Regions from separate parts of the Streptomyces sp. NPDC060049 genome, predicted to be linked through region 2. Evidence: riboswitches for the same ligand, from Rfam matches in the RefSeq annotation. Region 2 holds a riboswitch; each other region holds the start of a gene.
The links. A riboswitch is a leader RNA that binds a small molecule or an ion and turns the genes downstream of it on or off. The one in region 2 is predicted to bind cyclic di-AMP.
Positions count from the first base shown of each region.

Region 1 (10,433 bases), on a different contig from region 2:
GCTGGCTGGAATCCGTACAGAACGAGGACGGCGGGTGGGGCGAGGACCAGCGCTCCTACAAGGACCCGTCCTGGGCCGGGAAGGGCACCTCGACCGCCTCCCAGACGGGGTGGGCGCTGATGGCGCTGCTCTCGGCGGGGGAGCGCGACGGCGACAGCGTCGAGCGGGGCATCGCGTACCTCGTCTCCACGCAGCGCGAGGACGGCGGCTGGGACGAGCCGTACTTCACCGGGACAGGCTTCCCCTGGGACTTCTCCATCAACTACCACCTGTACCGGCAGGTCTTCCCGCTCACCGCGCTCGGCCGCTACCTGTACGGCGAACCGTTCGGCCCGGAGGGCCGGCACGCGGATCCGGCCGCCGCCGGGCTCGCGGCCCCGCTGCCGGGGGAGGCCTGATGAGGTCCGGCCCCGCCGGCGTACCGCCCCCGCTGCTGGTCGCCTGCGCGCTGCGCATCGAGCGGGCGGCCCTGCGCAGTGGCCGGGGGCCCGGCGCGCCCGGGCGGTACGAGGTCCTGCGCACCGGCATGGGTCCGCGCGCGGCCGACCGCGCCGTCGGCCGGGCCCTCGGCGAGCCGGCGCTGCGCGGGGCCGCCGTCCTCGCGACGGGATTCTGCGCCGGACTGCTGCCCGGCATGAGCCCCGGCGACCTGATCGTCGCCGAGGAGACCCGGGACCCCCGCGGCACCGTCGCGTGCGCCGGCACCGACCTGCTCGCCGAGGCACTGGCCCGGGTCCTGCCCGGCCGGACCGTACACCTCGGCGCACTGACCGGTTCCGACCACGTCGTCCGGGGCCAGGAGCGCGCGCAGCTGCGCGCCACCGGCGCCATCGGGGTCGACATGGAGTCGGCGGCCACCTTGTGGACCGCGGCCCGGGGCGGGACCGTTGCCGGTGGCGCGGACCGTCCCGTTGCGGCCGTCCGGGTGATCGTGGACGCTCCGGAGCACGAGCTCGTCCGTATCGGCACTGTTCGGGGGGGAATATCGGCCTTTCGCGTATTGCGTGCCGTACTGCCCGCGTTTTATGACTGGCACCGTTCTTTGCTGCTCCCCAGGAGGTGAGCCAGATGGCAATGCCACTGCGACAGACCATCAGGGTCGGGACGTATCTTCTCGAACAGAAGCTCCGCAAGCGTGAGAAGTTCCCGCTGATCGTCGAGCTGGAACCCCTCTACGCCTGCAACCTGGCCTGCGAGGGCTGCGGCAAGATCCAGCACCCGGCCGGGGTGCTCAAGCAGCGCATGCCCGTGGCCCAGGCCGTCGGGGCCGTGCTGGAGTCCGGTGCGCCGATGGTGTCCATCGCGGGCGGCGAGCCCTTGATGCACCCGCAGATCGACGAGATCGTGCGCCAGTTGGTGGCGAGGCGCAAGTACGTCTTCCTCTGCACCAACGCGCTGCTGCTCCGCAAGAAGATCGAGAATTTCACGCCCTCCCCGTACTTCGCCTTCGCCGTGCACATCGACGGACTGCGCGAACGCCACGACGAGTCGGTGGCGAAGGAGGGCGTCTTCGACGAAGCCGTCGCGGCCATCAAGGAGGCGAAGAGGCGCGGCTTCCGGGTGACGACCAACTCCACCTTCTTCAACACGGACACCCCGCAGACCATCATCGAGGTGCTGAACTACCTCAATGACGATCTCCAGGTGGACGAGATGATGATCTCGCCGGCCTATGCCTACGAAAAGGCCCCCGACCAGGAACACTTCCTGGGAGTCGAACAGACCCGTGAACTCTTCAAGAAGGCCTTCGCGGGCGGCAACCGGCGGCGCTGGCGGCTCAACCACTCCCCGCTGTTCCTGGACTTCCTCGAGGGCAAGGCCGATTTCCCCTGCACCGCCTGGGCCATTCCGAATTACTCGCTCTTCGGCTGGCAGCGCCCCTGCTATCTGATGAGCGACGGATACGTGCCCTCGTACCGGGAATTGATCGAGGACACCGACTGGAGCAAGTACGGCCGCGGAAAGGACCCGCGCTGCGCGAACTGCATGGCGCACTGCGGGTACGAACCCACCGCCGTCCTCGCCACCATGGGGTCGCTGAAGGAGTCGCTGAGGGCGGCCCGCGAGACCGTGGGCGGAAACCGGGGCAAGTCGGCATGAGCGCGGGCCACGCGGGGGAGGGCGGCCGGGGTGGCAGGGCGAAGGGCTTCGACCTCGGCGCCCTGCTGGCCGAGCGCGGCGGCGAGCGGTACGAGCTGCACGCACGCCACCTCAACCACCAGCTGCCCCGGATGCTGCACACCATCGGCTTCGACAAGTTCTACGAGCGGGCCGAGGGAGCCCACTTCTGGGACGCGGAGGGCAACGACTACCTCGACATGCTGGCGGGGTTCGGGGTGATGGGCCTGGGCCGCCACCACCCGGTGGTCCGCCAGGCCCTGCACGACGTGCTCGACGCCCAGCTCGCCGACCTCACGCGCTTCGACTGCCAGCCGCTGCCCGGCCTGCTGGCCGAGAAGCTGCTCTCCCACAGCCCGCACCTGGACCGGGTCTTCTTCGGCAACAGCGGCACCGAGGCGGTGGAGACCGCCCTGAAGTTCGCCCGGTACGCCACCGGGCGCCCCAGGGTCCTCTACTGCGACCACGCCTTCCACGGGCTCACGGCGGGGTCGCTGTCGGTCAACGGCGAGGGCGGCTTCAGGGAGGGCTTCGCACCCCTGCTGCCCGACACCAAGATCGCGCTCGGTGATCTGGCAGCCCTAGAGCGGGAGCTGTCGAAGGGCGACGTGGCGGCCTTCGTCGTCGAGCCGGTCCAGGGCAAGGGGGTGATCGCCGCCCCGCCCGGCTTCCTCGCCGCCGCGCAGGAGCTGCTGCGCCGGCACAAGGCGCTGCTGATCGCGGACGAGGTGCAGACCGGCCTCGGGCGGACCGGCGACTTCTACGCGTACCAGCACGAGGCCGGGGTGGAACCGGACCTGGTGTGCGTGGCCAAGGCCCTCTCGGGCGGGTACGTTCCGGTCGGCGCGACCCTGGGCAAGGACTGGATCTTCAAGAAGGTCTACTCGTCCATGGACCGCGTGCTCGTCCACTCGGCGAGCTTCGGCTCGAACGCCCAGGCGATGGCGGCCGGCCTCGCGGTGCTCGGCGTCATGGAGGACGAGCAGGTGGTGGCCAACGCCCGCTCGATGGGCGATCTGCTGCGCGGCCGGCTCGCGGGGCTCGTGGACGAGTACGAGCTGCTGCACGAGGTACGGGGACGCGGGCTGATGATCGGCATCGAGTTCGGCCGGCCCTCCTCGCTGGGGCTGCGGAGCCGGTGGACCATGCTGCAGGCCGCACGCAAGGGGTTGTTCGCGCAGATGGTCGTGGTGCCGCTGCTGCAGAAGCACCGGATCCTCACACAGGTCTCCGGCGACCACCTCGAAGTCATCAAGCTGATCCCCCCGCTGATCGTGGACGAGGCGGACGTCGACCGGTTCGTGGGAGCCTTCCGCGAGGTCATGGACGAGGCGCACGGCGGCGGCGCGCTGATGTGGGACTTCGGCAGGACGCTGGTGAAGCAGGCCGTCGCCAACCGCTGAGCCGTGCGGCGGGCCGTTGGTGGAGCGGGCCGGCGGGTTCGCGGGCGGGCCGCCGGGTCGGTGATCCGGCGGCCCGCCCGCCCCCGGGATGTCAGTCCAGGAGCCGGTCGCGGAGCCGCTCCAGGGTCTGGGGCGCGAGTCCGAGGCCCTCGGCGAGGTAGCGCTCCACCCCGCCCCACTCCTCGTCGATGGTTTCGAAGGCCGCGCTCAGATACGGGGCGCGGGCGTCGAAGAGCGGGGCCAGCAGCTCGGTCACCTCGGCGGTGCGGGGCCGCGCCGCTTCGCTGCCCCGGCGGACCCGGTAGCGGTTGTGGGGGGCGTTCGACTCCAGGTAGTCGGCGACGATGGCCTCGCGCTCGACGCCCAGCGCGAGCAGGGTGACGGCGATCGACAGGCCGGCCCGGTCCTTCCCGGCCGCGCAGTGCATCAGGGCGGGAACGCTGTCGTCGGCGAGGGCGTGCACCACCCGGCTGTGTTCGGCGGTGCGGGTCTTGATGATCGTGCGGTACGAACGCGACATCCGCGCGATCCCCTTGCCGTCCCCCAGGACCTCGCGGAGCTGGGCGAGGTCCCCGTCGCGGACCATCTTCCAGAACTCCCGGCCGTCGGCCGGGTCCGACAGCGGGATGTTGACGTTCCGCACGCCGGCGAGCTCCACGTCCGGTCCCTCCAGCGCCTGGTCGGCGCCGTTGCGGAAGTCGAAGACGGTGTGCAGCCCGAGCGATTCGAGGAATGCCGCGTCGGTATCGGTGGCATGCGCGAGATGTCCGCTTCGGAACAGTCGTCCCGTCTTGACCTGCCGGCCGTCCGTGGTCGGCAATCCGCCCACGTCACGGAAGTTGCGCACGCCGGCCAGAGTCGGCTCCGCGTGGGGGGTTCCGGGTATCAGCTGGGTCACAGGGGCTCCTCCGTGTCTTCGTCGTGAGTGTCCGAATTACGCTACTTCCGGCCAACTTGCCATAGCGAGGGGCGAGATCGGACACGTCCCCGTGAGCCAGATCATACGGTGACCGTGAGTGCCTGATCACGAATGGCGAATTGCCTTGCCGGGGCGGTTGTTGCAGGTGGGGAATGGACGGAGGGTGACCGGAATTCCGGCGGCCCGTCATCTTCAAGATTCTGTTGGGGAATTCATGACTTGTTCCCTGCGCCCGGCCTCGATTACGTTCGCGATCGATCCGGACGGACCGCCTAATCCTGCCGCCGACCGGAAACCGCACTCGACTATTCACGCGCGTGGCAGGAGCGGGGGAACCAGGTAAGCCGCTGTCCCGGATCTCCGCCGAGATCTTTACAACGGGACAGCTCGGGGTGAAGCCGTCCATGTGCAGTCCGCCGGCACATGGGAGGCCGGACATCTCCAGTCCGAACCCGACAGCTCACCTCGCAGGCGCCGGAGAGGAATTCGACATGCCTGCAACGGGTAAGCACCGCCGTCCGAAGTCCCGCTCGATATCCCGCGGTTTCGCGGCCGCCGGCACCGGTGGCGCGGCCCTTGCGCTCCCGCTGCTCGGGGCCGCCGGAGCCCACGCGGCCGGCGCCCCGGCCACCGCGCCCGCCGCCGTCCCGGTCCAGGCTCCGCAGGTTCCGGCCTCGCTCCGGGCCGCGCCCGCCGCCCCGCGGGTCACCCTTACGGTCTACACGGTGGTGCCCGGGGACTACCTCTCCAAGATCGCCGAGCGCCAGCACCTCAGCGGTGGCTGGCAGCGGCTCTACGCGGACAACCGCGAGGCAGTCGGCTCCGACCCGTCGCTGATCCACCCGGGCCTCAGGCTGACGCTCGGCGCGAAGGGCGCCGGCGAGAGCGCTCCGAGCCGCGCGAAGGCTCCGGTCGAGCAGTCCTCCGCCCCCGCCGGCTCCCCGGACTCCGCCGCCGACTCCTCCGCCGATTCCGCCTCCTACTCCTCCGGGGGCGAGGCCGGCATCGAGTCCGAGGGCGACGAGGCCTCCTCCGGCGACAACGGCTCGGGCCGGGGTGTGTCCGACGAGGCCGGGGCCCCGGCGGCGCCCGCTCCCGAGGCCCCCGCCGAGCAGGAGCAGGCCGCCGCGCCCGCTCCCGAGGCCCCCGCCGAGCAGGAGCAGGCCGCCGCGCCCGCTTCCGCCGGATTCGTCGCCCCGGTCAGCGGTGGCGCCTCCACCGCGTACAAGACGGCCGGCTCCATGTGGTCCAGCGGCTACCACACCGGCGTCGACTTCTCCGCGAGCACCGGCACCACCGTCAAGGCGGTCGGGGCGGGCACCGTCGTGTCCGCCGGCTGGGGCGGCGCGTACGGCAACGAGGTCGTCATCCGGCACGCCGACGGCAAGTACAGCCAGTACGCGCACCTCTCCCAGCTCTCCGTCTCGACCGGCCAGAGCGTCACCGCCGGGCAGCGCGTCGGCCTCTCCGGTGCCACCGGCAACGTGACCGGCCCGCACCTGCACTTCGAGATCCGCACGGGGCCGTCGTACGGCTCGGACATCGATCCGCTGGCCTACCTGCGGTCGAAGGGCGTCAGCATCTGAGCCGAGCCGGCCCGCCGCCAGGCCGTCCCTTCGGATCTTGCCGAGCCGGCAAGATCCGCAAGGGACGGCCTGGTGCTGTGTCCGGGAAGGTCCACCTGCCGCGGCACGAAGCCGTCTCCTTCGGATCTTGCCGGGCCCGCGACGCCTGGCACCGCACCTGGCCGCGTTGTCGGGGCGCCCCAGTACGTACCAGTACGCGGCACGGCGCCTCCGCCTTGCCATGCACGGCACCAGACGCCGCGGGCTCGGCCGCCACGATCCGAAAGAGACGACCTAAGCTGCTCGTCCGGCCTTCGTGGACGTCGCCGTCACCGGTCCACGAGACGGGGGACGAGGCGGCCACGGAACGGGGTTCACGGCATGAGGGTCACGGCAAGGGAGCTCAACCGCTCCACGCTCGCACGGCAGTTGCTGCTCGGGCGGGAGGCGCTCGGCGTCGGCGACGGGATCCGGCGGGTGGTCGCGCTGCAGGCGCAGCAGGCCGCCTCGCCGTACCTCGCCCTGTGGAACCGGCTCGCGGACTTCGACCCGGCCGAACTCGACGCGGCTTTCAGCGGCCACGAAGTCGTCAAGTCGACTTTGATGCGGATCACCCTGCACGCCGTGCACGCCGATGACTTCCCGGCGTTCCGGGAGGCGGTGCAGCCGGGCGTGCGGGCTGCCCGGCTGGGCGGGCGGTTCACGGCGTCGGGGCTGACCGCCGAGGACGCCGACGCGCTGGTGCCGCAACTGCTGGCCTTCGCCGACCGGCCCCGTACGGCCGCGGAGTGCCAGGAGTGGCTCGGACGGCGGCTGGGCGCGCCGCCGGAGCCCGGAGCGTGGTGGGGGCTGCGGCAGTACGCGCCGCTGCTGCACGCGCCCACCGCGCCGCCGTGGTCCTTCGGCGAGCGTCCCTCCTACATCGCCTTCCCGCACGGGACGACGCGGGCGGTGCCCGCGGACCCGGAGGCCTCCGAGGAGTCCCTGCGGACACTCGTCGTGCGCTACCTGGAGGGTTTCGGTCCGGCGTCGGTGGCGGACGTGGCGCAGTTCTCGATGGTCCAGCGGGCCAGGGTGAGGAAGGCGCTCCGGGAGGCCGGGCTCCGCGGCGCCGTCCAGCGGCTGGAAGGCCCGGACGGCCAGGAGCTGTTCGACGTTCCCGGCGCGCCCCTGCCGGACGGCGACACGCCGGCGCCGCCCCGGCTGATGGCCATGTGGGACAGCGTCCTGCTCGCCTACTCCGACCGCGCCCGGATCGTCCCGCCGCAGTACCGCAGGCTCGTCACCCGGGTGAACGGCGACACGCTGGCGGCCCTGCTGGTCGACGGGTACGTGGCCGGAGTGTGGCGCCCGGCGCGCGGGGGTGTGGAGGCGACGGCCTTCCACCCGCTGCCCGAGCCGGTCTGGGAGGCGCTCGCCGCCGAGGCCCGGTCGCTGACGGCCTTCCTCGCCGGTCGCGACCCGGAGGTCTACCGCCGGTACGGCCACTGGTGGGGCAAGCTGCCGAGCGCCGAGACCCGGCTACTCGTATGACCCCGGCGGGGCGGCGACCGGAGGGGGGTCGCCGCCCCTTCCGGCGCCGGTCCTTTATTCCTCGTCTGACGGGTGGTGAAGATCACGGTACGTAAGTCCGTGGCTACGGTCGCGTAGGTGGTCGCCCGGGGTGAAAGATGTGGTCCCGTGGCAGCGACGACGACGACACTCAAGACCATCGGCTCGTACGCGGCGATCGGGGACAGCTTCACCGAGGGCGTTGGGGACCCGGGACCCGGGGAAACGTTTCTTGGATGGGCGGACCGGCTGGCCGTACTCCTCGCCGATCAGCGCGACGAGCACGACTTCCGGTACGCGAACCTGGCGGTGCGCGGCCGCCTCCTGGACCAGATCGTGGCCGAGCAGGTCCCCCGGGCCAAGGAGCTCGCACCGGACCTGGTGACTTTCTGCGCGGGCGGAAACGACATCATCCGGCCCGGCAGCGACCCGGACGCCGTGGCCGAACGGTACGAGGCGGCCGTGCGCGACCTCACCGGAGCGGTCGGCCTGGTCGTCATCACCACCGGCTTCGACACGCGGGACGTGCCCGTCCTCAAGCACATCCGGGGCAAGATCGCGACCTTCAGCGCGCACGTCCACTCCATCGCCGACCGGTACGGCTGCCCGGTGCTCGACCTGTGGTCGCTGAAGTCCGTACAGGACCGGCGGGCCTGGGACGCCGACCGGCTGCACCTCTCGCCCGAGGGCCACACCCGGGTCGCGCTGCGCGCCGCGCAGGTGCTCGGCCTGGAGGTGCCCGCCGACCCCGACCAGCCCTGGCCGCCGCTGCGGCCGCGCGGGTCGGTGGACGTGACCCGCGACAACATCCAGTGGGCGCGCGAGTACCTGGTGCCCTGGATCGGACGGCGGCTGCGCGGGGAGTCCTCCGGTGACCACGTCGAGGCGAAGCGGCCGGACCTGCTGCCGCTGTAGAAGCGGACGGGGGCGCCCGGGCGCGAGGGGCGGGACGGGGGAGCGGGCGGGGCGGCACCGGGGGCGCGGAACACGATCCTCCGGGAACCGGGAACGGAACCCTTCGCGGACGCGTAGCGGAATCCTTCGGGAGTGCTGCGCGTTGGGAAGGTGGTAAGCCATGAGAACACCCTGCCCGCACCCCACCCAGGAGGCGCCTTGACCGGCTCCCGTCCCTTGCGTCCACGGCTGCGCGCCCTGCGGCCCGAAGCCTTCGGCGCGGATCCGTCCGGTGCCCGGCTGGAGCGGATCCGGCGCTCGCCGAACTTCGCCGACGGCGTGTTCCAGAATCCGGTGGGGGCCCGCACCAGGCCTTCCGGGTCGATGGCGGAGTTCGCCAAGATCTACTTCCACAAGGAGCAGCGGCTCCGGCGCAACCCCGGCGCCCCCATCCCGGTCTACCCGACGACGCTCGCCGAGCTGGCGAAGCCTCCGGCCGGCGGACTGCGGCTGACCTGGATGGGGCACTCCAGCGTGCTCGTCGAGATCGACGGACGACGGGTGCTCTTCGACCCGGTCTGGGGCGAGCGGTGCTCCCCCTTCCCCTTCGCCGGGCCCAAGCGGCTGCACCGCGTCCCGGTGCCGCTCGCCTCGCTGGGCGAGGTCGACGTCGTGGTGATCTCGCACGACCACTACGACCACCTCGACCTGCCGACCATCAAGGAGCTGGCGGGCACGGACACGGTCTTCGCCGTGCCGCTCGGCGTCGGCGCGCACCTGGAGCGCTGGGGCGTCCCGGCGGACCGGCTGCGCGAGCTCGACTGGAACGAGACCACCAAGGTCGCCGGCCTCTCCCTCACGGCCACCCCGGCCCGTCACTTCTGCGGCCGCGGCCTGCGCAACCAGCAGTTCACCCTCTGGGCTTCCTGGGTCGTCGCGGGGGACGAGCACCGGGTCTTCCACAGCGGGGACACGGGGTACTTCCCCGGGTTCGAGGAGATCGGCGCGGAGCACGGGCCCTTCGACGCGACGATGATCCAGATCGGGGCGTACAGCGAGTACTGGCCCGACATCCACATGACCCCGGAGGAGGGCATGCGCGCCCACCTCGACCTCCAGGGCGGCACCCCGCACGGCACGATGCTGCCGATCCACTGGGGAACCTTCAACCTGGCTCCGCACCCGTGGGACGAGCCCGGCGAGGGCACGGTCGCCGCGGCCGAGGGGGCCGGGGCGGCGATCGCGCTGCCGATTCCGGGCCAGCCGTTCGAGCCGGGTGCGGCAGACGCCCCGAGCTCGCCCTGGTGGCGGCCGTTCGTGGCCGGTGGCACGGGCGTGCGTGCGGCGGTGGCGCCGGACGCCGCGGGCGGTGCGGCCGGGCCGGTCGGCGCGGCAGGCCGCGCGCGGGGCGAGACGCGCGAGGAGCCGGAGGCGGTCGGTTCGTAGCGGGCTGCCGCCGGGTGACGTGCCGCCCACGGCGCCCGGCGGGGCCGACGGGGAGCACGGGGCGCCGGGGACGGGTGGTGAGCGACCCGGGCTGTGCGGGCGTGCGCGCTCCCGGCGCATTCGGGCTCGCGTGCGAGCGCTCCACCGGGAGGGGGAAGCACCCGGGCGAAGTTCCCCAACTGGCCGTCCCGGGCGGGAGCGAGCGGTCTAGCGTGGGTATCCGGTGATCAACACCGGATCCCGGGACGCCCGGGGGCCGGGCCCCACTGACCGAGGACGCCGATGTCCGGACTCCGCGCCGCCCGCCACTCCCCGTCGAGACACGCCGTCACCGGTCCCAGCCGGCAGATACGCCCCCAGCTGGTCCGTGCCGCCGTACTGCCCACCCTCGCCGCCGGGCTCAGCGGCGCCGCAGCGGTGATCTTCACGCTCCAGCTCGGCGGCGGCGCGGGCGCCCGGGACGTCCGGCTGTGGCCGGTGCTCGCCGGATGCGCCCTGCTCGTCGTAGGAGCGCTCGCGGCGGCCCTGCTCGGGGCC
Region 1 is NZ_JBHWVV010000011.1:188,149-198,581, reverse strand. It holds gene shc (squalene--hopene cyclase) at 1-398, shown strand, start outside; gene ACFWBY_RS22215 (1-hydroxy-2-methyl-2-butenyl 4-diphosphate reductase) at 398-1,063, shown strand; gene hpnH (adenosyl-hopene transferase HpnH) at 1,069-2,100, shown strand; gene ACFWBY_RS22205 (aspartate aminotransferase family protein) at 2,097-3,521, shown strand; gene ACFWBY_RS22200 (tyrosine-protein phosphatase) at 3,613-4,419, opposite strand; cyclic di-AMP (ydaO/yuaA leader) riboswitch at 4,733-4,927, shown strand; gene ACFWBY_RS22195 (peptidoglycan DD-metalloendopeptidase family protein) at 4,932-6,026, shown strand; gene ACFWBY_RS22190 (winged helix DNA-binding domain-containing protein) at 6,387-7,538, shown strand; gene ACFWBY_RS22185 (SGNH/GDSL hydrolase family protein) at 7,686-8,471, shown strand; gene ACFWBY_RS22180 (MBL fold metallo-hydrolase) at 8,670-9,896, shown strand; gene ACFWBY_RS22175 (ATP-binding protein) at 10,179-10,433, shown strand, end outside.
Region 1: another riboswitch for cyclic di-AMP. It lies ahead of ACFWBY_RS22195 (peptidoglycan DD-metalloendopeptidase family protein); the one in region 2 lies ahead of ACFWBY_RS00350 (transglycosylase family protein).

Region 2 (10,433 bases):
GGCGGCGAACGGATCACCACCTCCGCGGTCCAGGCCCAGGTGAACGACGTCCGCAGCGCGCAGAACCGTTCCGAACACTCCGCCGAGCTGATCGCGGCCATCCCGCAGCTGGACCGGGTCAAGCTCAGCAGCATGCTCCAGAGCCGTCTCCTGGACCGGATGGCGAAGGACGCCGGCCTCACGGTCACCCCCAAGGAACTGCAGGACGAGCGCAAGGCCTACGACGAGGGCAACCGCGGGGCCGAGGCGTTCGAGGAGGCCGTCCTGGCCAAGGCCGCCATCGCCCCCGACCAGATCGACCGCTGGGTCCGGGACCAGGTGCTCTTCCGCAAGCTGAACGCCAAGTACGGCGAGGGCAAGGTCGCCGAGCCGGCCTCCAAGGCCGCGTCCAAGCTCGGCATCCAGGTCAACCCTCGCTACGGCGCCTGGGATCCCCAGCGGATCACCCTCGGCGAGAGCGAGACCCCCTGGATCACCCAGGTCACCCGGCCCGAGCAGCCCCCCGCCGGGGCCTGAGCCGGGCGCGCAGCGGTAGGTTCGGAGGGTGACTGACGACGTTCCCTCCGAGCCCACCGGCCGCATCGTCCTGCTGACCACCAGCCACCGGGTCGCCCCCGGCGTGCTGTCGTGGCCCGCCTGGCAGACCCTGCACGCCGCGGACCGGGTGGTGTGCGCCGACACCGGCCACGTCCAGCTGCCGTACCTGCGCGAGGCGGGCGTCGTCGTCTTCCACGAGGCCCCGGACGCGCAGGCGCTGATCGAGGAGTGCGCCGGCGGGCACACGGTCGTGGTCCTGCTGAGCGGCGAGGGTGACCGGCGGCTCACCGACGGGCTGGCCCGCTTCGCAGGCTCGGGCCGCGTCGCCATGCCGGACCTGGAACTGCTGCCGGGCTCGTACGACCTTCCGGGTGCGCGGCTGCTCGACCTCGTCCAGGTGATGGACCGGGTCCGCCGCGAATGCCCCTGGACCTCGGAGCAGACGCACGAGGGACTGGTGAAGTACGCGATCGAGGAGGCGTACGAGCTGGTCGAGGCCATCGAGACCGGGGACCGTCACGCACTGCGCGAGGAACTCGGCGACGTCCTGCTCCAGGTGGTCTTCCACGCGCGCATCGCGCAGGAGGGCGGACCCGGAGAAGAGGACGAGCCGTTCTCCATCGACGACGTGGCCGGAGCGCTCGTCGAGAAGCTGATCCACCGGCATCCGCACGTCTTCGGTGATGCCACGGCGGAGACCGCCGAGGACGTCCGCGCGCACTGGCGGCGCACCAAGCAGGTGGAGAAGCAGCGGGAGTCGGTGACCGACGGGATTCCGCTGGGCCAGCCGGGTCTCGCGCTCGCGGCCAAGCTCGCCGGCCGGGTCCGCACGGGCGGTGTGGCCGTGGACCTCCCGCGCGGCGAGGGCGTCGGGTACGAGCTGCTGGAACTGGCGGCGCGCGCCGAGGCGGCGGGGACCGATCCCGAAACCGCGCTGCGCGTGGCCGCCCGGGCCTACCGGGACGCGATCCGTGCGGCGGAAGGCGTCGGCGAGTAGCCTTCGGCGGCGGTTCGCGCACCAGTGCCGGCGGGGCCGGTACGGGCGGGTCTACCGGCGGGTCTAGTTCGGGCGGGGCGCGCGGCCCGACGGGTTGTGCCAGTGCGGGGCGGGCCGGTTCAGGAACCACTCCCCGAATCCCGTCGGCCGGCTGCTTCCGTCGCCGTGGGCCGCGCCACCGGCAGGTACGGAGTCGTGGAAGATCCGGTCGGGGGCGGCGCCGAGTTCCTCCAGGAGGTGCGCGGTCTCCTCGGTGAACTGCGGTGGACCGCTGAGGTAGACGTCCTGGTCGGGCCAGAGCGCGCGGTTGCCGAGTGCCGTCGCGAGGCGGGCGGTGGCCTCGTTGCGGTGCTGCCCGGGGGCGGGGGTGATGTAGGTGACGCCCAGCCAGCCGAACTCGGCCGCGTACCCGTCTATGAGCGGCCGGTCGTAGAGGTGCGCGGCGTCCCGCGCGACCACGAAGAGCCGTACGTCCTGATCGGGGGGATGCTCCGCCAGGTTCTCCAGCATGGCGCGGACCGGCGCCCAGCCGGTGCCGGCGGCTATGAAGGTGGCCGGGCGGTCCTCGCGCCGGAAGGTCAGCTGACCGCCGGCCGCGCCGAGTCGGACACCGTCCCCGGGTCGTGTCTCGCGGACCAGGCAGGTGCTGAGGCGGCCGTTCTCGATGCGGCTGACGTGCAGGTCCACCGTCCCGTCGGGGCGCGGAGCGTTCCCGATGGAATAGGTGCGCCAGATCCTCGGGACCCGGTCGCTGCTCACGCTCGTGTACTGGCCGGGGAGGTGGTGGAAGGGGACGTGGGGGCGCAGGGTCAGGACGCCTATGTCCTCCCCGTACAGCAGGTGGCGGACGACCTCGGCGTCCCACCAGGGCGGGTCCTCGCTGGCGGCGGCGCCGGCCGTCATCGCGTCGGCGATCACCTGGTAGGCCTCGGACCAGGCCTTTTCGACCGTCGGGGTCCAGGCTTCGCCGGAGGTCGCGGCGAGAGCGGCGAGCAGGCTGGAGCCGACCGCCGCGTAGTGCTCGGGGCCCGCGAGGAACTTGCGGTGGTCGCGGCCGAGGTCGCGCAGATAGGGGACGAGCGTCTCGTTCTCCAGATGGGCGATCACATGGGTGAGCGCGGCGAAGAGCCGGTCCCGCTGCCGTTCCATGTCCTCGGGGGAGGCCGGGAAGAGCTCACGGATTGCGGGGTTGTGCCAGAAGAGGTGGGAGTAGAAGAACTTGACCGCGTGCTCGGCCCGTCTCTCCACCACCGCGAAGCTGCTTTTCAAGATCCTCACATCCACAAAACCGAAAGTAGGAATGCCGGGGAACGTGAGGTCAAGCCAGGGGTGATCTGCGGACAGCCGCGACGAACCACCCATAGGGGGTTATGGGTTACGGTCGGGACGCGGTCAGGGGCCCGTCATGCCCGGGGCCGGGACTCGGGGGTGAAGCGGACCGGCAGGGTGCGCAGGCCCCGCATGATGAGACCGCCGCGCCAGCGCAGCTCCGAGGGATCCGCGGCGAGTTCCAGGTCGGGCAGCCGGGTCAGCAGCGCGGCGAGGGCCGTCTGGCCCTCCAGCCGGGCCAGGGGTGCTCCCAGGCAGTAGTGGATTCCGTGGCCGTATCCGAGGTGCTGGTTGTCGCTCCTCGAGAGGTCGAGCGCGTCCGGATCGGCGAACCGTTCCGGGTCGCGGTCGGCGGCGGCGAGGACGACGAGGACGGGGTCGCCGGCCGGGATGTCCTGGCCGCCCAGGGTCAGCGGCTCCGTCGCGTAGCGCCAAGTGGCCATCTCCACGGGGCCGTCGTAGCGCAGCAGCTCCTCGATGCCCGTTTCCAGCAGGCCGCTCTCTCCGGCGGCGAGGGAGGCCTGGAGGCGCTCGCGCTGGTCCGGGTTGCGCAGGAGGGCGTAGGTGCCGTTGCCGATGAGGTTGATCGTGGTTTCGAAGCCGGCGAACAGCAGTACGAAGCACATCGCGGCGGCCTCGTTCTCGGTGAGGTGTTCGCCGTGGTCGCTCGCCCGGATCAGTCCGGAGATCAGGTCGTCGCCCAGGTCGTCGCGCTTGCGGTGGATCAGCTCGACGAGGTAGCCGCGGATCTGCTTGACCGATCGTGCCACGCCGCCGCGCGGGCCGCCGGCGTGCCGGATCATCATCCCGGCCCAGTCGCGGAAGTCGTCCTGGTCCTCCCGCGGCACTCCGAGCATCTCGCAGATGGCGTAGATGGGGAGCGGGAAGGCGAACTCGTGGATGAGGTCCGCCTCCCCCTTCTCCGCGAAGCCGTCGATGAGCTGATCCGTCAGCTCCTGGACGCGCCCGGTGAACTCGGCGACCCGGCGCGGGGTGAACGCCTTCGACACCAGCCGCCGGAGCCGGGTGTGGTCCGGCGGGTCGATGTTGAGCAGGTGCGTCATCAGCTCCGCCTTGCGCTCCCCGGGGATCCCGGTCTTGCCCTTGGCGTGCGCCGATCCCGCGTGGTGGACCGGGTTCTTGCTGAGCCGCTGGTCCGCGAGGGCCTGGCGGGCGTCCGCGTAGCGGGTGACCAGCCACGCGTCGACCCCGCTGGGGAGCTTGGTGCGGTGCACGGGCGCGTGCTCGCGCAGCCAGGCGTAGGCCGGGTACGGGTCGGTCGCGAACTCCCAGTCGAAGAGAGGGGGCGGCGGGGCGGTGGAGGCGTCTTCGTGCACGTTCCGACCGTAGCCGTGTTGCCCCGGCCTGCCGGACCGGCCGATCTCGGGCCGCACCGCTCCGAGACCTGCGACCCGGCGCTTCACCCACCAAAGCATCCCAAACCAGGCTGACCGGAAGTCAGTTCACGGCCGAACTTGTGACAGGCGTTCGAAGGCCGCTAGGTTCTGCCGTTACCCCGCCGTTATGCGAAAGGTGCAGCCTCATGCGTTCCGGGAACGGCCGCCACAGACGTCCCCGACAAGTGCCCGCACTTGTCGTCACCGCCGGAGTCGCCGGCTCCGCGCTGGCCCTGCCGCTGCTCGCCGCCACCGGCGCGAGCGCGGCCGAGACCTCCACATGGGACAAAGTCGCCGAATGCGAGAGCGGCGGCACATGGAGCGCGAACTTCGGCAGCGGGTCCTACGGCGGGCTGCAGTTCACCCAGGAGCAGTGGCAGAACGCCGGCGGGCACGACTTCGCCGTGCGCGCCGACCTCGCCAGCCGTTCCCAGCAGATAGCGGTGGCCGAGCGGGTGCTCGCCTCCCAGGGCCCCCAGGCGTGGCCGCTGTGCGGGGTGCCGGCCGGACTGACGCAGCAGGCGCCCGCCGCCGAGGTGGATCCGGGCCTGCCCAAGGGCGCCGCGTCCCCCGCGCCCGCCCCGTCCCGCCCGGACGACTCCGTGCCCTACCTCGGGACGGATACGCCGTCCACGGACTTCGGGGCGCCGACGCCCGTCGTCCCGGCTCCGGCCGCCTCGCCGTCCTTCCTGCTGCCGGACTACCCGCTCGGGGCGCCCAGCGGACTGCCCGTCATGCCCGACCCGGACCTTCCGACGGCGCCCCCCGGGCTCCCGGGCGACCCGACGGCTCCGACGAGCCCCACGGTCCCCACGCCCCCGCTCACGGACCCGACGGTGCCCGTGGATCCCACCGCGCCCACGGTGCCAGCGGACCCGACGGCGCCGGCGAACCCGGCGGACCCGACGGCTCCCCTCGCACCCGTCGCGCCGGTGGATCCGTCGGCCCCCGCGGTTCCCGGAGCTCCCGCCGACCCGGCCGCCCCGGCGGCCGGCGCGGCCGAGGGGGGCGGGAAGCACCGCGGCCCGGCCGCCGTCGAGACGCTCCTCGCACCTGATGCCGCGTCGGACCCGACGTACACGGTGCAGGCGGGCGACAGCCTGGCCGCGATCGCGGACGCCAAGGGTGTGAAGGGCGGCTGGAACGCCCTCTACGAGGCCAACGAGCAGGTCATCGGAGAGAACGCCGATTTCATCAAGCCCGGTCAGAATCTGGATCTAACCGACTAATAAGGGCAGTTAGAGCGCCCGGAAACAGTTGATTGTCCGTTTTCTGTAAGTGAGACATGTGTCTCTTCCGGTCAACTGGCGTGTCCGGTCCGAAGGGTTCCGCAAACCCCGCTCCGACCTGCGCAAACGTCGGCGGTAAGAGTGCAAGTAGACCCGTTTCTCCCCGATGTCCCTCGTTGAACATCGGGGAGAGACCTGTCTACCTTCTGAGTCGCCCGCCACCGCGGGCTCCTTCGACCGCATCGCCGAATCCTGCCGGCGGACGGAGGGAACACTCGTCGCGTAAAGCGCCGAAGGCAGGAGCGGGGGAACCAAGGTAGGCGCCGGAACCGGCCGTTGAGAGACGGTCAAGGAACCGGCTAGGGGTTAAGTCGAGCGCTAGGTCGCTCGGCCGGGCACTCACTCGCCCGAACCCGACAGCTCACCTCGTAGGCGTCGGTGAGGAGAACTCCATGCTGATTTCCGGCAAGGGCAAGCACCGTCGCGGTTCCAAGGCCGTCCGCATCGTGACGCTCGCGGGTGTCGCGGGTGTCGCCGTCGCGGCGCCGCTGATGGCCGCGGGCACCGCTTCCGCCGCGACCGCTTCCGAGTGGGACCGCGTCGCCTCGTGCGAGTCCGGTGGCAACTGGTCCATCAACACGGGCAACGGCTACTACGGCGGCCTGCAGTTCTCGTCCTCCACGTGGGCCGCTTACGGCGGCAAGACGTACGCCGCGCAGGCCAACCAGGCCTCCAAGTCGCAGCAGATAGCCATCGCCGAGAAGGTCCTCAAGGGCCAGGGCAAGGGCGCCTGGCCGTCCTGTGGCGTGGGCCTGTCGAACTCGTCCTACACGGGCGGGGCCACCGACACCCCCAAGCCGAAGGCCGAGCCGAAGAAGCAGGAGAAGAAGGCCGAGCCGAAGAAGGAGACCAAGCGCTCCGAGGCCCCGACCACCCGCTCCGAGCGCCCGGCCGCCGCGCCGAAGACCGAGGCCCCCAAGACGGGCAACGGCTCCTACGAGGTCAAGTCCGGCGACACGCTGGGCAACATCGCCGCGGCGAACAACGTCTCCGGCGGCTGGGAGAAGCTCTTCGAGCTCAACAAGGACATCGTCTCGGACGCCGACCTGATCTTCCCGGGCCAGAAGCTGAAGCTCAGCTGAATCCCGCGGTAACGGCGGCGAGGCCGCCGTCCGCACCACGCAGAACTCCCACCGCCCGGCGCGCAACCCCCTTCGCGCCGGGCGGTGCTGTGTGCCGGGTCCGGGCCGAAGACAGGCCGGGAAACCCTGATGATCAAGGGCCCTATGTCCCGTAAGAGGGGCATTCAGGCCCTTTTTCGTCCCAGGACCCGGGCGGTCGGACGGCCGAGTGCCCGGATCCGGTTAGGCTCTAAGCGGCAAGGCCATCCCACGGCCTGACACGCCACCGCACACTCAGCGTCACATCCCAGAAGGAGATGCTCGTGCCGTCCATCGACGTCGTCGTAGCCCGGGAAATCCTGGACTCCCGAGGCAACCCCACGGTCGAGGTCGAGGTGGGCCTCGACGATGGCAGCACCGGCCGTGCTGCAGTCCCGTCCGGCGCCTCCACCGGTGCATTCGAAGCAGTAGAGCTCCGTGACGGTGACCCCGACCGTTACATGGGCAAGGGCGTCGAGAAGGCCGTCCTCGCCGTCATCGAGCAGCTCGGCCCGGAGCTCGTCGGCTACGACGCCACCGAGCAGCGCCTGATCGACCAGGCCATGATCGACCTGGACGCCACCGAGAACAAGGCCTCCCTCGGCGCCAACGCCATCCTGGGTGTCTCCCTCGCCGTCGCGCACGCCGCGTCCGAGGCCTCGGACCTCCCGCTCTTCCGCTACCTCGGCGGTCCGAACGCGCACCTGCTGCCCGTTCCGATGATGAACATCCTCAACGGTGGGTCGCACGCCGACTCCAACGTCGACATCCAGGAATTCATGATCGCCCCGATCGGCGCGGAGTCCTTCTCCGAGGCCCTTCGCTGGGGTGCCGAGGTCTACCACACCCTCAAGAAGGTCCTGCACAACAAGGGCCTCTCCACGGGCCTGGGCGACGAGGGCGGCTTCGCGCCGAACCTGGAGTCGAACCGCGCCGCGCTCGACCTCATCGTCGAGGCCATCAAGCAGGCCGGCTACGTCCCGGGCCGAGACATCGCGCTCGCGCTCGACGTCGCCGCGTCCGAGTTCTACAAGGACGGCAAGTACGAGTTCGAGGGCCAGTCCCGCTCGGCCGCCGAGATGACCGAGTACTACGAGGAGCTCGTCTCCGCGTACCCGCTCGTGTCCATCGAGGACCCGCTGTACGAAGACGACTGGGCCGGCTGGAAGACCCTCACCGACAAGCTGGGCTCCAGGGTCCAGATCGTCGGCGACGACCTCTTCGTCACCAACCCGGAGCGTCTGGCCCGCGGCATCGAGGAGGGCTCCGCCAACGCCCTGCTCGTCAAGGTGAACCAGATCGGTTCGCTGACCGAGACCCTCGACGCCGTCGAGATGGCCCAGCGCAACGGCTTCAAGTGCATGATGTCGCACCGCTCCGGCGAGACCGAGGACGTCACCATCGCCGACCTCGCGGTCGCCGTGAACTGCGGCCAGATCAAGACCGGCGCCCCGGCCCGCTCGGACCGCGTCGCCAAGTACAACCAGCTGCTGCGCATCGAGGAGATCCTCGACGACGCCGCGGTGTACGCCGGCCGCTCCGCCTTCCCGCGGTTCCGCCCCGCGGGCCAGTAGGCACGGCAAGGGCTGATCTCCGGCCGATCACCGGCTGAACGGCCTTCGGGGCGCAAGCCTCCCTACGTCCCCGCACTCGGTCCCGTACCGTGTGCGGGGACGTATTGCGTAGCGCGTGTACAGGGGAGGCGGATCAATGGCCGGGAACCGGGACCGGTTCGCCACGTTCTCCACCGCGACCAGGCTCAAGCAGCTGGGCGAGCGGACCGCGGCGCACGTCTACCGCTCCCAGTCCCGCCGCCAGGTCCGCCGCAGCCGGCTCACCGGCCGGGCCGCCCTGCTCGTCCTCGTCCTCTGTACCCTGGTCGTCGCCCTCGCCTATCCGATGCGCCAGTATGTCTCCCAGCGCTCGGAGATCGCACAGCAGCAGAAGGCCGCCGCCGCCGCGCGGGAGCGGCTGGAACGCCTGCGCGACGAGAAGGCCCGCTGGCAGGACAACGCGTACGCGGAGCAGCAGGCGCGCAAGCACCTGCACTTCGTCCGGCCGGGGGAGATCAGCTACATCATGAACGACCCGGGGGCCGAGGCCGCCGAGCACCGCCGCAGCGGACAGGCCGCCACCGACCGGCCCTGGTACTCCAACGTCTGGGACGGCGTCGACAAGGCCGACCGCCCGGGCGACTGAGTACCGACCCACGCACGAGCCCATCCACGAGAACGAAGAGACTTCCTCCAGGCATGCAGACGCCCCCGCCCCAAACCGACCGGACCGAGCCGACCGCCGCCGACATCGAGGCGTTCCAGCAGCAGCTCGGCCGCCCGCCGCGCGGGCTGCGCGCCATCGCGCACCGCTGCCCCTGCGGGCAGCCGGACGTGGTGGAGACCGCCCCCCGGCTGCCCGACGGCACGCCCTTCCCGACGCTGTACTACCTGACCTGCCCGCGCGCCGCCGGTGCGATCGGCACGCTGGAGGCCAACGGCGTGATGAAGGAGATGCAGGCCCGGCTGGCCGTGGACCCGGAGCTGGCCGACGCCTACCGGGCCGCGCACGAGGACTACATCACCCGCCGCGACGCCATCGAGGTGCTCCAGGGCTTCCCGAGCGCCGGCGGCATGCCGGACCGGGTCAAGTGCCTGCACGTCCTCGTCGGCCACTCGCTCGCCGCGGGCCCCGGCGTGAACCCCTTCGGCGACGAGGCCCTGGCGATGCTGCCCGAGTGGTGGGCCAAGGGCGCCTGCGTCACCCCGTGCGGGGGCGGGGCGCAGCCCGAGGCCGCCCAGGGGAGCGACGCGTGACCCGGGTCGCGGGCATCGACTGCGGTACGAACTCCATCCGTCTGCTCGTCGCGGACTGCGATCCGGCCACCGGTGAGCTCGTCGAGCTGGACCGCCGGATGACCGTCGTCCGCCTCGGCCAGGGAGTGGACCGCACCGGGCGGCTGGCCCCCGAGGCACTGGCCCGCACCTTCGCGGCCTGCCGCGCCTACGAGGAGATCATCGCGCGGCACGGCGTCCCCCCGGAGCGGGTGAGCTTCGTGGCGACCTCGGCGTCCCGGGACGCCGAGAACCGCGACGAGTTCGTCCGGGGGGTCGTGGACATCCTGGGCGTCGAGCCCATCGTGATCTCCGGTGATCAGGAGGCGGAGTTCTCCTTCACCGGCGCCACCTTGGAGCTGACGGGCCGCAGCGACCTGGAGCGCCCCTTCCTGGTGGTGGACATCGGCGGCGGCTCGACGGAGTTCGTGGTCGGCGGGGAGCACGTCGAGGCCGCCCGCTCGGTCGACGTGGGCTGCGTCCGGATGACCGAGCGCCACCTGATGGTGGACGGGGTCCTCACCGACCCGCCGACCGAGGCGCAAGTCAAGGCGATACGGGCCGACATCGAGGCGGCGCTGGACATGGCCGCCGACAGCGTCCCGCTGGGCGCGGCGCGCACCCTGGTGGGGCTGGCCGGTTCGGTGACCACGGTCGCCGCGATCGCACTGGGCCTGACGGAGTACGACTCGGCGGCGATCCACCACTCCCGGATCCCGTACGAGAAGGTTCGCGAGATCAGCGCGCGGATGCTGACGCTGACGCACGCCGAGCGCGCGGCGATCCCGGTGATGCACCCGGGGCGGGTCGACGTGATCGGCGCGGGCGCGCTGGTGCTGCTCGCGATCATGGAGCGGGTGGGGGCTTCGGAGGTCGTGGTCTCGGAGCACGACATCCTCGACGGCATCGCGATCAGAACAGCGGTGGAGTTCGAGGCCGCCGAGCAGCGGTCCTGA
Region 2 is NZ_JBHWVV010000001.1:78,126-88,558, reverse strand. It holds gene ACFWBY_RS00375 (SurA N-terminal domain-containing protein) at 1-516, shown strand, start outside; gene ACFWBY_RS00370 (nucleoside triphosphate pyrophosphohydrolase) at 545-1,534, shown strand; gene ACFWBY_RS00365 (globin domain-containing protein) at 1,598-2,812, opposite strand; gene ACFWBY_RS00360 (cytochrome P450) at 2,938-4,200, opposite strand; gene ACFWBY_RS00355 (transglycosylase family protein) at 4,446-5,489, shown strand; cyclic di-AMP (ydaO/yuaA leader) riboswitch at 5,768-5,939, shown strand; gene ACFWBY_RS00350 (transglycosylase family protein) at 5,942-6,631, shown strand; gene eno (phosphopyruvate hydratase) at 6,928-8,223, shown strand; gene ACFWBY_RS00340 (septum formation initiator family protein) at 8,360-8,848, shown strand; gene ACFWBY_RS00335 (DUF501 domain-containing protein) at 8,902-9,459, shown strand; gene ACFWBY_RS00330 (exopolyphosphatase) at 9,456-10,433, shown strand.

Region 3 (10,433 bases), on a different contig from region 2:
TGTTGTGCGCCCGGACTCCGGCGAGCTGTTCGGCTGCCCACCGGTCGTACTGTTGCCGGTACGCCGCCAGTTGCTGCTGTCGCTGAGCCTCCGCGGCGTGCGCGGCCTGCCAGGCCTGCGTGTACCGGGTGTGAGCCTCTCGCTCTGCCTGGGCCCGCCCGCCCGAGCCGAGGGTCCAGCCGCTGCTCTGCTGCTGGAACTGCTCTATGCGCGGCATCGGTACGGGGTGCGCCAGGGTCCCGGGGTCGAACGGTTCCAGCTGCTCGGGCCGGACGAGGGCGGCCGTCCGGAACGCGGGTGCCCGGCACCCCGTGACCAACAGGCCCTGCAGGGCGGTGACCTCGGCGTCGATCTGCGCGGTCCGCCGCAGCGCCTCGGCCTCGCGGCGTTGCCGGTGGGCCGCTTGTTGCTCCCGCCGCCCCCGGGCCGCGTCGCGTTCGTAGGACCGCCGGCGGCGTTCCGCCTCGCGCTGCTGGATCAGCTGCGTCTGCTGCGTCCGGCGCTGGGCCTCGGCCCAGTCCCCGATCAATCCGCCCGACCGACGACTCATCAGCTCTGTGTCTCCCCGCGCCCAACCGACAGTGCCAAGAGGGAAAACACTAGTCGCCATTCGGGTGGTACGTCCCCCAGACGTACCACCCGAATGACCCCGTACCTCCTACAGCGCGGCCCCGGCCAGCGCCGTGACGGAGGCCGGCAGCGCGGTGCCCGAGCCGTCCCGGCGCGGGTCGACGGCGGGCAACTCGGCCGGGGTGCCGTTCGCCGCCGCCGCGCGGGCCGGCGAACCGCCCGCCCAGGCAAGGAGCAGCACGTCCTCGCCCTTCAGGAACCGCTGGCAGCGGACGCCGCCGGTGGCCCGGCCCTTGCGCGGGTACTGGTCGAACGGGGTGAGCTTCCCTGACTGCATCGAGTCGTCCAGGGTCCCGTGCGAGCCCGCCACCGTGAAGACCACGGCGTCGCGTGCCGGGTCGACGGCCGAGAAGTGGATCACCTTGGCGTTGTCGGAGAGCTTGATGCCGGCCATGCCGCCCGCCGGGCGGCCCTGCGGGCGCACCTGGTTCGCCGGGTAGCGCAGAAGCTGGGCGTCGTCGGTGATGAAGACCAGGTCCTCCTCGCCCGTGCGCAGCTCGACCGCGCCGATGATCCGGTCGCCGTCCTTGAGCGTGATGACCTCGAGCTCGTCCTTGTTGGCCGGGTAGTCCGGCACGACCCGCTTGACCACACCCTGTTCGGTGCCGAGCGCCAGGCCCTGCGAGGACTCGTCCAGCGAGGTCAGGCAGATCACCTTCTCGTCCGCCTCCAGGCCGGAGAGGAACTCCGATACCGGCGCCCCGCCCGCCAGGTTCGGCGCCGCGTGGGTGTCCGGCAGCTGCGGCAGGTCGATGACCGGCAGCCGCAGGAGCCGTCCGTACGACGTGACGACGCCGACCTCCGCCCGCGCGGTCGCCGCGACCTGCGAGACGATCAGGTCGTGCTTGGCGCGGGCGCCGCCCTCCGCCTCGGGCAGCGGTTCGCCGGTCACGGTGCGTGCCAGCAGGCCCGTCGAGGACAGCAGGACCAGGCACGGGTCGTCCGCGACCTCGAGCGGAACCGCGCCGACCGCCGTACCCGCCGACTCCAGCAGGACCGTACGCCGCTCCGTGCCGAACTTCTTCGAGACCGCTGCCAGTTCCGCCGAGACCAGCTTGCGCAGCTCGCTGTCGGAGTCCAGGATCCCGGTCAGCTCGTCGATCTCGCCGGTCAGACGGTCGCGCTCGGACTCCAGCTCGATGCGGTCGAAGCGGGTCAGTCGGCGCAGCGGCGTGTCCAGGATGTACTGCGTCTGGATCTCGCTCAGCGAGAAGCGCTCCATCAGGCGCTCCTTGGCCTGCGCGGAGTTGTCGCTGTCCCGGATGATCCGGATGACCTCGTCGATGTCGAGCAGCGCCACCAGCAGGCCCTCGACCAGGTGGAGCCGGTCGCGCCGCTTGCCCCGGCGGAACTCGCTGCGGCGGCGCACGACCTCGAAGCGGTGGTCGAGGTAGACCTCCAGCAGCTCCTTGAGGCCCAGCGTCAGCGGCTGCCCGTCGACCAGCGCGACGTTGTTGATGCCGAAGGTCTCCTCCATCGGCGTCAGCTTGTACAGCTGCTCCAGCACGGCCTCGGGGTGGAAGCCGTTCTTGATCTCGATGACCAGGCGCAGGCCGTGCGAGCGGTCGGTGAGGTCCTTGACGTCCGCGATGCCCTGGAGCTTCTTCGAGCCGACCAGGTCCTTGATCTTCGCGATGACCTTCTCGGGGCCGACCGTGAAGGGCAGTTCGGTGACGACCAGGCCCTTGCGGCGCGGGGTCACGTCCTCCAGCGTCACCGTGGCGCGGATCTTGAAGGTGCCGCGCCCGTTCTCGTAGGCGTCCTTGATGCCCGCGAGGCCCACGATCCGGCCGCCGGTGGGCAGGTCGGGACCCGGGACGAAGCGCATGAGCGCCTCCAGGTCCGCCTCCGGGTAGCGGATCAGGTGGCGCGCGGCGGCGATGACCTCGCCGAGGTTGTGCGGGGCCATGTTGGTGGCCATGCCCACCGCGATCCCGGACGCGCCGTTGACCAGCAGGTTCGGGTACGCCGCCGGCAGTACGACGGGTTCGCGCTCCTGGCCGTCGTAGTTCGCGGCGAAGTCGACGGTGTTCTCGTCGATCCCGTCCGTCATCAGCGACGCGGCGTCGGCCATCTTGGACTCGGTGTACCGCATGGCGGCCGGCGGGTCGTCGTTGCCGAGCGAGCCGAAGTTGCCGTGGCCGTCGACCAGCGGGAGCCGCATGGAGAAGGGCTGCGCCATGCGCACGAGGGCGTCGTAGATCGACGCGTCGCCGTGCGGGTGCAGCTTGCCCATGACCTCGCCGACGACGCGGGCGCACTTCACGTAGCCGCGGTCGGGGCGCAGGCCCATCTCGTTCATCTGGTAGACGATGCGCCGGTGCACCGGCTTCATGCCGTCGCGGGCGTCGGGCAGGGCGCGGGAGTAGATCACCGAGTACGCGTACTCGAGGAAGGAGCCCTGCATTTCGTCGACGACGTCGATGTCGAGGATCTTCTCCTCGAAATCCTCCGGCGGCGGGGTCTTCGTGCTGCGGCGGGCCATCGCTGCGCGGCTCCTTAACCAAGAATCGGGATGAGCTGAGCTCTCACGGGGTGGGGCTGGTGGTCGTACGCGGGTGGTGCTGGGGGTCCTGCGGGGGTGGTGCTGCGGCCTGGCCGGGTTTCGGACAGTGGGGTGACGCGGACCATTGTGGCCCGAGGCTCCGACAACGCCGACTCCGACCCAGGAGTGGGCCGGGAACTTCTCCGGTCGCCGACACGCTTGCATACAGTGGCAGGTCTGACAGGAATCTCTGCATCGCGATCGAAGGGACCACATGCCCATGGGTCACACGGCCACAGCTCAGGCCGGCTCCGGCGGCCTCACAGCAACCGAGCACCGGCTGGCCAACGGCCTGCGCGTGGTGCTGTCCGAGGACCACCTGACCCCGGTCGCCGCGGTCTGCCTCTGGTACGACGTCGGCTCGCGCCACGAAGTCAAGGGTCGCACCGGCCTGGCTCACCTCTTCGAGCACCTGATGTTCCAGGGCTCGAAGAACGTCTCCGGCAACGGGCACTTCGAGCTGGTCCAGGGAGCCGGCGGTTCCCTCAACGGCACCACCAGCTTCGAGCGCACCAACTACTTCGAGACGATGCCGACCCACCAGCTGGAGCTCGCGCTGTGGCTGGAAGCGGACCGGATGGGCTCGCTGCTGGCCGCCCTGGACGACGAGTCCATGGAGAACCAGCGCGACGTCGTCAAGAACGAGCGCCGCCAGCGCTACGACAACGTCCCCTACGGCACGGCCTTCGAGAAGCTCACGGCCCTGGCGTACCCCGAGGGCCACCCGTACCACCACACTCCGATCGGCTCCATGGCCGACCTGGACGCCGCGTCCCTGGAGGACGCGCGCGCCTTCTTCCGTACGTACTACGCGCCCAACAACGCGGTGCTGTCGGTCGTCGGCGACATCGACCCCGAGCGGACGCTCGCCTGGGTCGAGAAGTACTTCGGCACCATCCCCGGGCACGACGGCAAGCAGCCGCCGCGCGACGGCTCGCTGCCCGAGATCATGGGCGAGCAGCTGCGCGAGGAGATCGTCGAGGAGGTCCCGGCCCGCGCGCTGATGGCGGCCTACCGGCTCCCGCACGACGGCACCCGCGAGTGCGACGCCGCCGACGTGGCGCTGACCGTGCTGGGCAGCGGCGAGTCCTCCCGGCTGCACAACCGCCTGGTGCGGCGCGACCAGACCGCCGTCGCGGCGGGCTTCGGCATGCTGCGCCTGGCCGGCGCGCCGTCGCTGGGCTGGCTGGACGTGAAGACCTCCAGCGGCGTCGAGGTGCCCGCCATCGAGGCGGCCGTCGACGAGGAGCTCGCGCGGTTCGCCGCCGAGGGCCCGACGGCCGAGGAGATGGAGCGCGCCCAGGCCCAGCTGGAGCGCGAATGGCTGGACCGGCTGAGCACGGTGGCCGGCCGCGCCGACGAACTGTGCCGCTTCGCGGTGCTGTTCGGCGACCCGCAGCTGGCGCTGACCGCCGTCCAGCGCGTCCTCGACGTCACCGCCGAGGAAGTGCAGGCCGTGGCCGCGGCCCGACTGCGCCCGGACAACCGCGCGGTGCTCGTGTACGAGCCCGTCGCGGCCGACGAGAGCGCCCAGAGCGACGAGAACAGCGACGAGAACGAGGGGGCGGAGCAGTGAGCGACACCGCAGCCGTCACGATGACCTTCCACCCGCGCCCCGAGGCCGGCGAGCCGCAGCCGTGGGCCTTCCCGGCCCCCGAGCGCGGGGTACTGGGCAACGGCCTCACCCTGCTGCGCTGCCACCGCCCGGGCCAGCAGGTGGTGGCGGTCGAGATCAACCTCGCCGCCCCGCTGGACGCGGAGCCCGAGGGCCTCGACGGCGTGGCGACCATCATGTCCCGCGCCCTGTCCGAGGGCACCGACAAGCACTCCGCCGAGGAGTTCGCCGCCGAGCTGGAGCGCTGCGGCGCCACGCTCGACGCGCACGCCGACCACCCGGGCCTGCGGGTCTCCCTGGAGGTTCCGGCCTCCCGGCTGCACAAGGCGCTGGGCCTGATCGCCGAGGCGCTGCGCGCACCGGCCTTCGCCGACGCCGAGGTCGACCGTCTGGTGCGCAACCGGCTCGACGAGATCCCGCACGAGCTGGCCAACCCGCAGCGCCGCGCCGCCAAGGAGCTGTCCAAGGAGCTGTTCCCGGCTTCCCTGCGGATGTCCCGCCCGCGCCAGGGCACCGAGGAGACGGTCGCCCGCATCGACTCCGCGGCCGTACGCGCCTTCTACGAGGCCCACGTACGCCCCGCGACCGCCACCGCGGTGGTCGTCGGCGACCTTACCGGCATCGACCTCGACGCCGTCCTGGCCGACACCCTGGGCACCTGGACCGGAGACACCACCGCGCCGCGCCCCGTGCCGCCGATCACCGCCGACGACACGGGCCGCGTGGTCATCGTGGACCGGCCCGGCTCGGTCCAGACGCAGCTGCTGATCGGCCGCATCGGTCCGGACCGGCACGACCGGGTCTGGGCGCCCCAGGTGCTCGGCACGTACTGCCTGGGCGGCACCCTCACCTCCCGCCTGGACAAGGTGCTGCGCGAGGAGAAGGGGTACACGTACGGCGTGCGCGCCTTCGGCCAGGTGCTGCGCTCCACCGCCGACGGCAAGGGCGCCTCGATGCTCGCCATCAGCGGCTCGGTGGACACCCCGAACACCGGCCCGGCGCTGGACGACCTCTGGAAGGTGCTGCGCACCCTCGCGGAGGGCGGCCTGACCGACGCCGAACGGGACGTGGCCGTGCAGAACTTGGTGGGTGTGGCCCCGCTGAAGTTCGAGACGGCGGCCTCGGTCGCGGGCACGCTCGCCGACCAGGTCGAGCAGGAGCTCCCGGACGACTACCAGGCGCAGTTGTACGCGCGGCTGGCCGAGACCGGGACGGTGGAGGCCACTTCGGCGGTCGTGAGCGCCTTCCCGGTGAACCGCCTGGTCACGGTCCTGGTGGGCGACGCATCCCAGATCGAGGAGCCGGTACGGGCCCTCGGGATCGGTGACGTCACCGTCGTCACCAACTGACGGGCGACTCAGGGGACTCCGGCGGCTTGTCCGTCGGAGTCCTTTTTGTCTGGTTAGTCGCGTGGTTGCTTGTATGTGGTGTGGCGAACGCAACAAAAAGGCGTGTCTGTTTGGCGATTGACTGATGATCCGCCTAGCGTCGTCCCTGCTGTTCGTCAGTTGCACCCGCCGCGCCCGCGGCACCGGACAGCGATCGCCGAGTCCCCGTCAGGCGCGAGCCTGGGGAGCCGGGGACCCACATGTGTCCCTGGGGTGAATCGGACCGCCTCGCAAGAGGAGGCCCGTAGGAGACCTTCCTGCTCCGAACCCGTCAGCTAACCCGGTAGGCGAGAGGGAAGGAAAGGATCAGCCCCTTCATGGCGTTTGGCAGTCGTGTCGCCGGTAAGCACCGTGGTTCCAGCCGTATGAGCCGCAAGACCGCCGGCTACGCCGGCATAGCCGCCCTCGCCGCCACTGGCGTCGTCGGCTCCCTGGCCGGTCCCGCGTTCGCCGCGGACAACACACACTCCGCCGAGGACACCGGCCTGAACACCATCGTCGTGGCCGACGAACTCGCCGACGAGATCCAGGCCCAGGCCGACTCGCAGCAGCGCGCCGCGGAGGCCGCCGCCGTTAAGGCGCAGGCCGAGGCCGACGCCAAGCAGCGTGCCGCCGAAGCCAAGGCGAAGGCCGAAGCCCAGGCCAAGGCCGAGCGCGAGGCCGCCGAGCGCGTGGCCCGCGAGGAGGAGCGCAAGCGCCTCAACACCTTCGTGTCCCCGCTCTCGGACACCTACGTCAGCACGCAGTACCACGCGGGCGGCGGCATGTGGTCCTCCGGCAGCCACACCGGCATCGACTTCCACGCCTCCTCCGGCACCTCGGTGCACGCCGTGGGTCTGGGCACCGTGGTCGAGGCGGGCTGGGGCGGCGCGTACGGCAACAACGTCGTCATCAAGCACAACGACGGCACCTACACCCAGTACGGGCACATGTTGTCGCTGAACGTCTCCGTCGGCCAGCAGGTCACCCCGGGGCAGCAGATCGGCCTGTCGGGCAACTCCGGCAACTCCAGCGGCGCGCACCTGCACTTCGAGGCCCGTTCCGGCGCCGACTACGGCTCGGACATCGACCCGGTCGCGTACCTGCGGTCCCACGGCGTCGACGTCTGACGGGTACCGCACCCACCACGCTTCTTCCGAGAAGGCCCCGGCTCCCCGAGCCGGGGCCTTCTCGTTGTGTGAATGTTTCGGATTACCGGCCGTCCTCGGAAATTATCGTGTGTTGCAATAGAGTCGCAGCGCGCACAGTCATACGAAAATAGGCGGAGGTCCGGTCTTGCGTATTCCCGCGCACACGGTATGCACAGCAATTCGCGACGACATCGTCTCCGGGGTGTTCGGCCCCGGCAGCCGGCTGACCGAGGAGGTGCTGGCCCGCCGGTACGGCGTCTCGCGCGTCCCGGTGCGCGAGGCGCTGCGCACGCTGGAGTCCGAGGGGTTCGTGACCACCCGCCGGCACGCGGGCGCCTGCGTGGCCGAGCCGACGGAGCAGGAGGCCGTCGACCTCCTGGAAGTACGGATGCTGCTGGAGCCCCTCGCCGCCGCGCGGGCGGCCCGGCGGCGCACCGAAGCCCACCTCAAGGTGCTGCGCGGCCTGGTCAGGCTGGGCCAGGAGCGGGCCAGGAGGGGGCAGGGGGAGGATCTGCGCTCCCTGGGGGGCTGGTTCCACGAGACGCTCGCCCAGGCCTCCGCGAGCCCCGGGCTGATCGCGCTGCTCACCCAGACGCGGCACAAGGTGGCCTGGATGTACGTGGTGGAGGCCCCGGTCCGGCCCGCGGAGTCCTGGGCGGAGCACGGTGCGATCGTGGACGCCGTGGCCCGCGGGGACGCCGAGCGGGCCCGGGCGCTGACCGCGGTCCACGCGGACCGGGCGGCCGGGGCGCACCGCCTGCGCGTGAGGACTCTGCAACCTGCCGTAAACACGGTGAGCGGTCCGCTTTAACAATCGCCGTATACAACGGTGGGATATCCGCGCGGCATCACGTGATGGGGTGCCGGGTGATTCGCGCCGGACATTTCGATGTCGGGTGATTCGGCACCGACGATTCGGTGCCGCCCGACCGGATGTCGGGCGGCGAATTCCGGTCGATAACGGCCGGATGATTCGGCTGATTCTTTCGGTGGGCCGGCAATTCATTTCCGCGCGCCCGCCCGCAGTGGAATGCGGCGCGGCGCCCGGCCCGCAGCGGGACGCGGCGCGCGCATGACCGGCCGGCCCGGCGCTCCGAGGGCGGGGATCCGGCCGCGGTCCGAGAACCGGCGAAGCCGTTGCCCCCGGCCTCGGCCGGGGGCAACGGCTTCGCCGTGCGTGGTCCTGCGGGTCGAACCCGAAGGGTCAGACGGTCTCGGGGAGCTCCTCGAGACCCTCGGCGACCAGCTTCGCGAGGCGCTCCAGCGCGGCCTCGGCACCCTCGGCCTCGGACGCGAGGACGATCTCCTCGCCGCCCTGGGCGCCCAGGCCCAGAACCGCCAGCATGGAGGCGGCGTTGACGGGGTCGCCGCCCGCCTTCGCGATGGTCACCGGGACGCCGGAAGCGGTCGTCGCGCGGACGAAGATCGAGGCGGGACGAGCGTGCAGGCCCTCGGCCCACCCGACGTTGACGCGGCGCTCTGCCATGGTGATGCCCTTCAGGTTCTTACGGTTGTCTAGACCAGTCTCTCACGACGCCCGGAATGGTCGGACCGACCTTCGGCCCCGATCTGCCGCCGTTCGACCTACCCCAGCTTGCCCTGGTTCGCTCCGGCCTGCCCGATGCGCCGCGCCCGGGCCACTCGGCCCGTCCGAGCCTTAAGGTGGGCCCCATGACCACCGAGTCGGACCCCTCGTACCCGGACCACTGGGAAGCGGACGTCGTCCTGCGCGACGGCGGAACCGCCCGGATCCGGCCCATCACCACCGACGACGCGGGCCGGCTGGTCAGCTTCTACGAGCAGGTCTCGGACGAGTCCAAGTACTACCGCTTCTTCGCCCCCTACCCCCGGCTCTCCGACCGCGACGTCCACCGCTTCACGCACCACGACTACGTGGACCGGGTCGGCCTGGCCGCGACCATCGGCGGGGAGTTCATCGCCACCGTCCGCTTCGACCGGATCGACTCCGACGGCCGCCCGGCCACCGGGCCCTCCGACGAGGCGGAGGTCGCCTTCCTCGTCCAGGACGCCCACCAGGGCCGCGGCGTCGCCTCCGCCCTGCTCGAGCACATCGGCGCCGTGGCCCGCGAGCGCGGAATCCGCCGCTTCGCCGCCGAGGTGCTTCCCGCCAACACCAAGATGATCAAGGTGTTCACGGACGTCGGCTACCAGCAGAAGCGCAGCTTCGAGGACGGTTCCGTCCACCTCACCCTCGACCTCGAACCCACCGCCGAGTCACTCGCCGTCCAACGCGCCCGCGAACAGCGCGCCGAAGCCCGCTCCGTGCAGCGGCTGCTCGCCCCCGGATCGGTGGCGGTGATCGGAGTCAGCCGCTCCGGCGGGGGAGTGGGCGCGGCCGCCCTGCGCAACCTGCGCGACAGCGGCTTCCACGGCCACCTCTACGCCGTCAACGAAGCCCGCGCCCCCGGCATCGAGGGGGACCTGCTGGACGGCGTACGGGCCTACCGCGCCGTCGGCGACATCGGCGCCCCGGTCGACCTGGCGGTGATCGCGGTCCCCGCGGAGCGGGTCCCGCAGGCCGTGGCCGCCTGCGGTGAACACGGGGTGCAGGGACTGGTCGTGCTGTCCGCCGGATACGGCGAGAGCGGGACCGAGGGCCTGGACCGCCAGCGCGAACTGGTGCGCCAGGTGCGCTCGTACGGGATGCGCCTGATCGGGCCGAACGCCTTCGGAGTCATCAACACCGCGCCGGAGGTGGAGCTGAACGCCTCGCTCGCACCGGCGCCGGCCCCCGCGCGGGGACGGGTCGGCCTGTTCACCCAGTCCGGGGCGATCGGGATCGCACTGCTCTCCGGGCTGCTGCGGCGCGGGGAGGGGCTGTCCTCCTTCGTCTCGGCCGGGAACCGGGCGGACGTCTCGGGCAACGACATCCTCCAGTACTGGTACGACGACGAGGCGACCGACGTCGCGCTGATGTACCTGGAGACCCTGGGCAACCCGAGGAAGTTCACCCGGCTCGCCCGGCGCACGGCCGCCGTCAAGCCGGTGGTCGTCGCCAAGGGAGGCCGCCACACCCCCGCGGGACACCTCGTCCCCGGCACCCGCCTGCCCGACGCGACCGTCTCCGCGCTGCTGCGGCAGGCGGGCGTGATCAGGGTCGACAC
Region 3 is NZ_JBHWVV010000008.1:265,918-276,350, reverse strand. It holds gene ACFWBY_RS17605 (restriction endonuclease) at 1-550, opposite strand, end outside; gene ACFWBY_RS17600 (DNA topoisomerase (ATP-hydrolyzing) subunit A) at 659-3,115, opposite strand; gene ACFWBY_RS17595 (M16 family metallopeptidase) at 3,396-4,751, shown strand; gene ACFWBY_RS17590 (M16 family metallopeptidase) at 4,772-6,139, shown strand; cyclic di-AMP (ydaO/yuaA leader) riboswitch at 6,324-6,483, shown strand; gene ACFWBY_RS17585 (M23 family metallopeptidase) at 6,496-7,287, shown strand; gene ACFWBY_RS17580 (GntR family transcriptional regulator) at 7,454-8,119, shown strand; gene ACFWBY_RS17575 (HPr family phosphocarrier protein) at 8,513-8,794, opposite strand; gene ACFWBY_RS17570 (GNAT family N-acetyltransferase) at 8,980-10,433, shown strand, end outside.
Region 3: another riboswitch for cyclic di-AMP. It lies ahead of ACFWBY_RS17585 (M23 family metallopeptidase); the one in region 2 lies ahead of ACFWBY_RS00350 (transglycosylase family protein).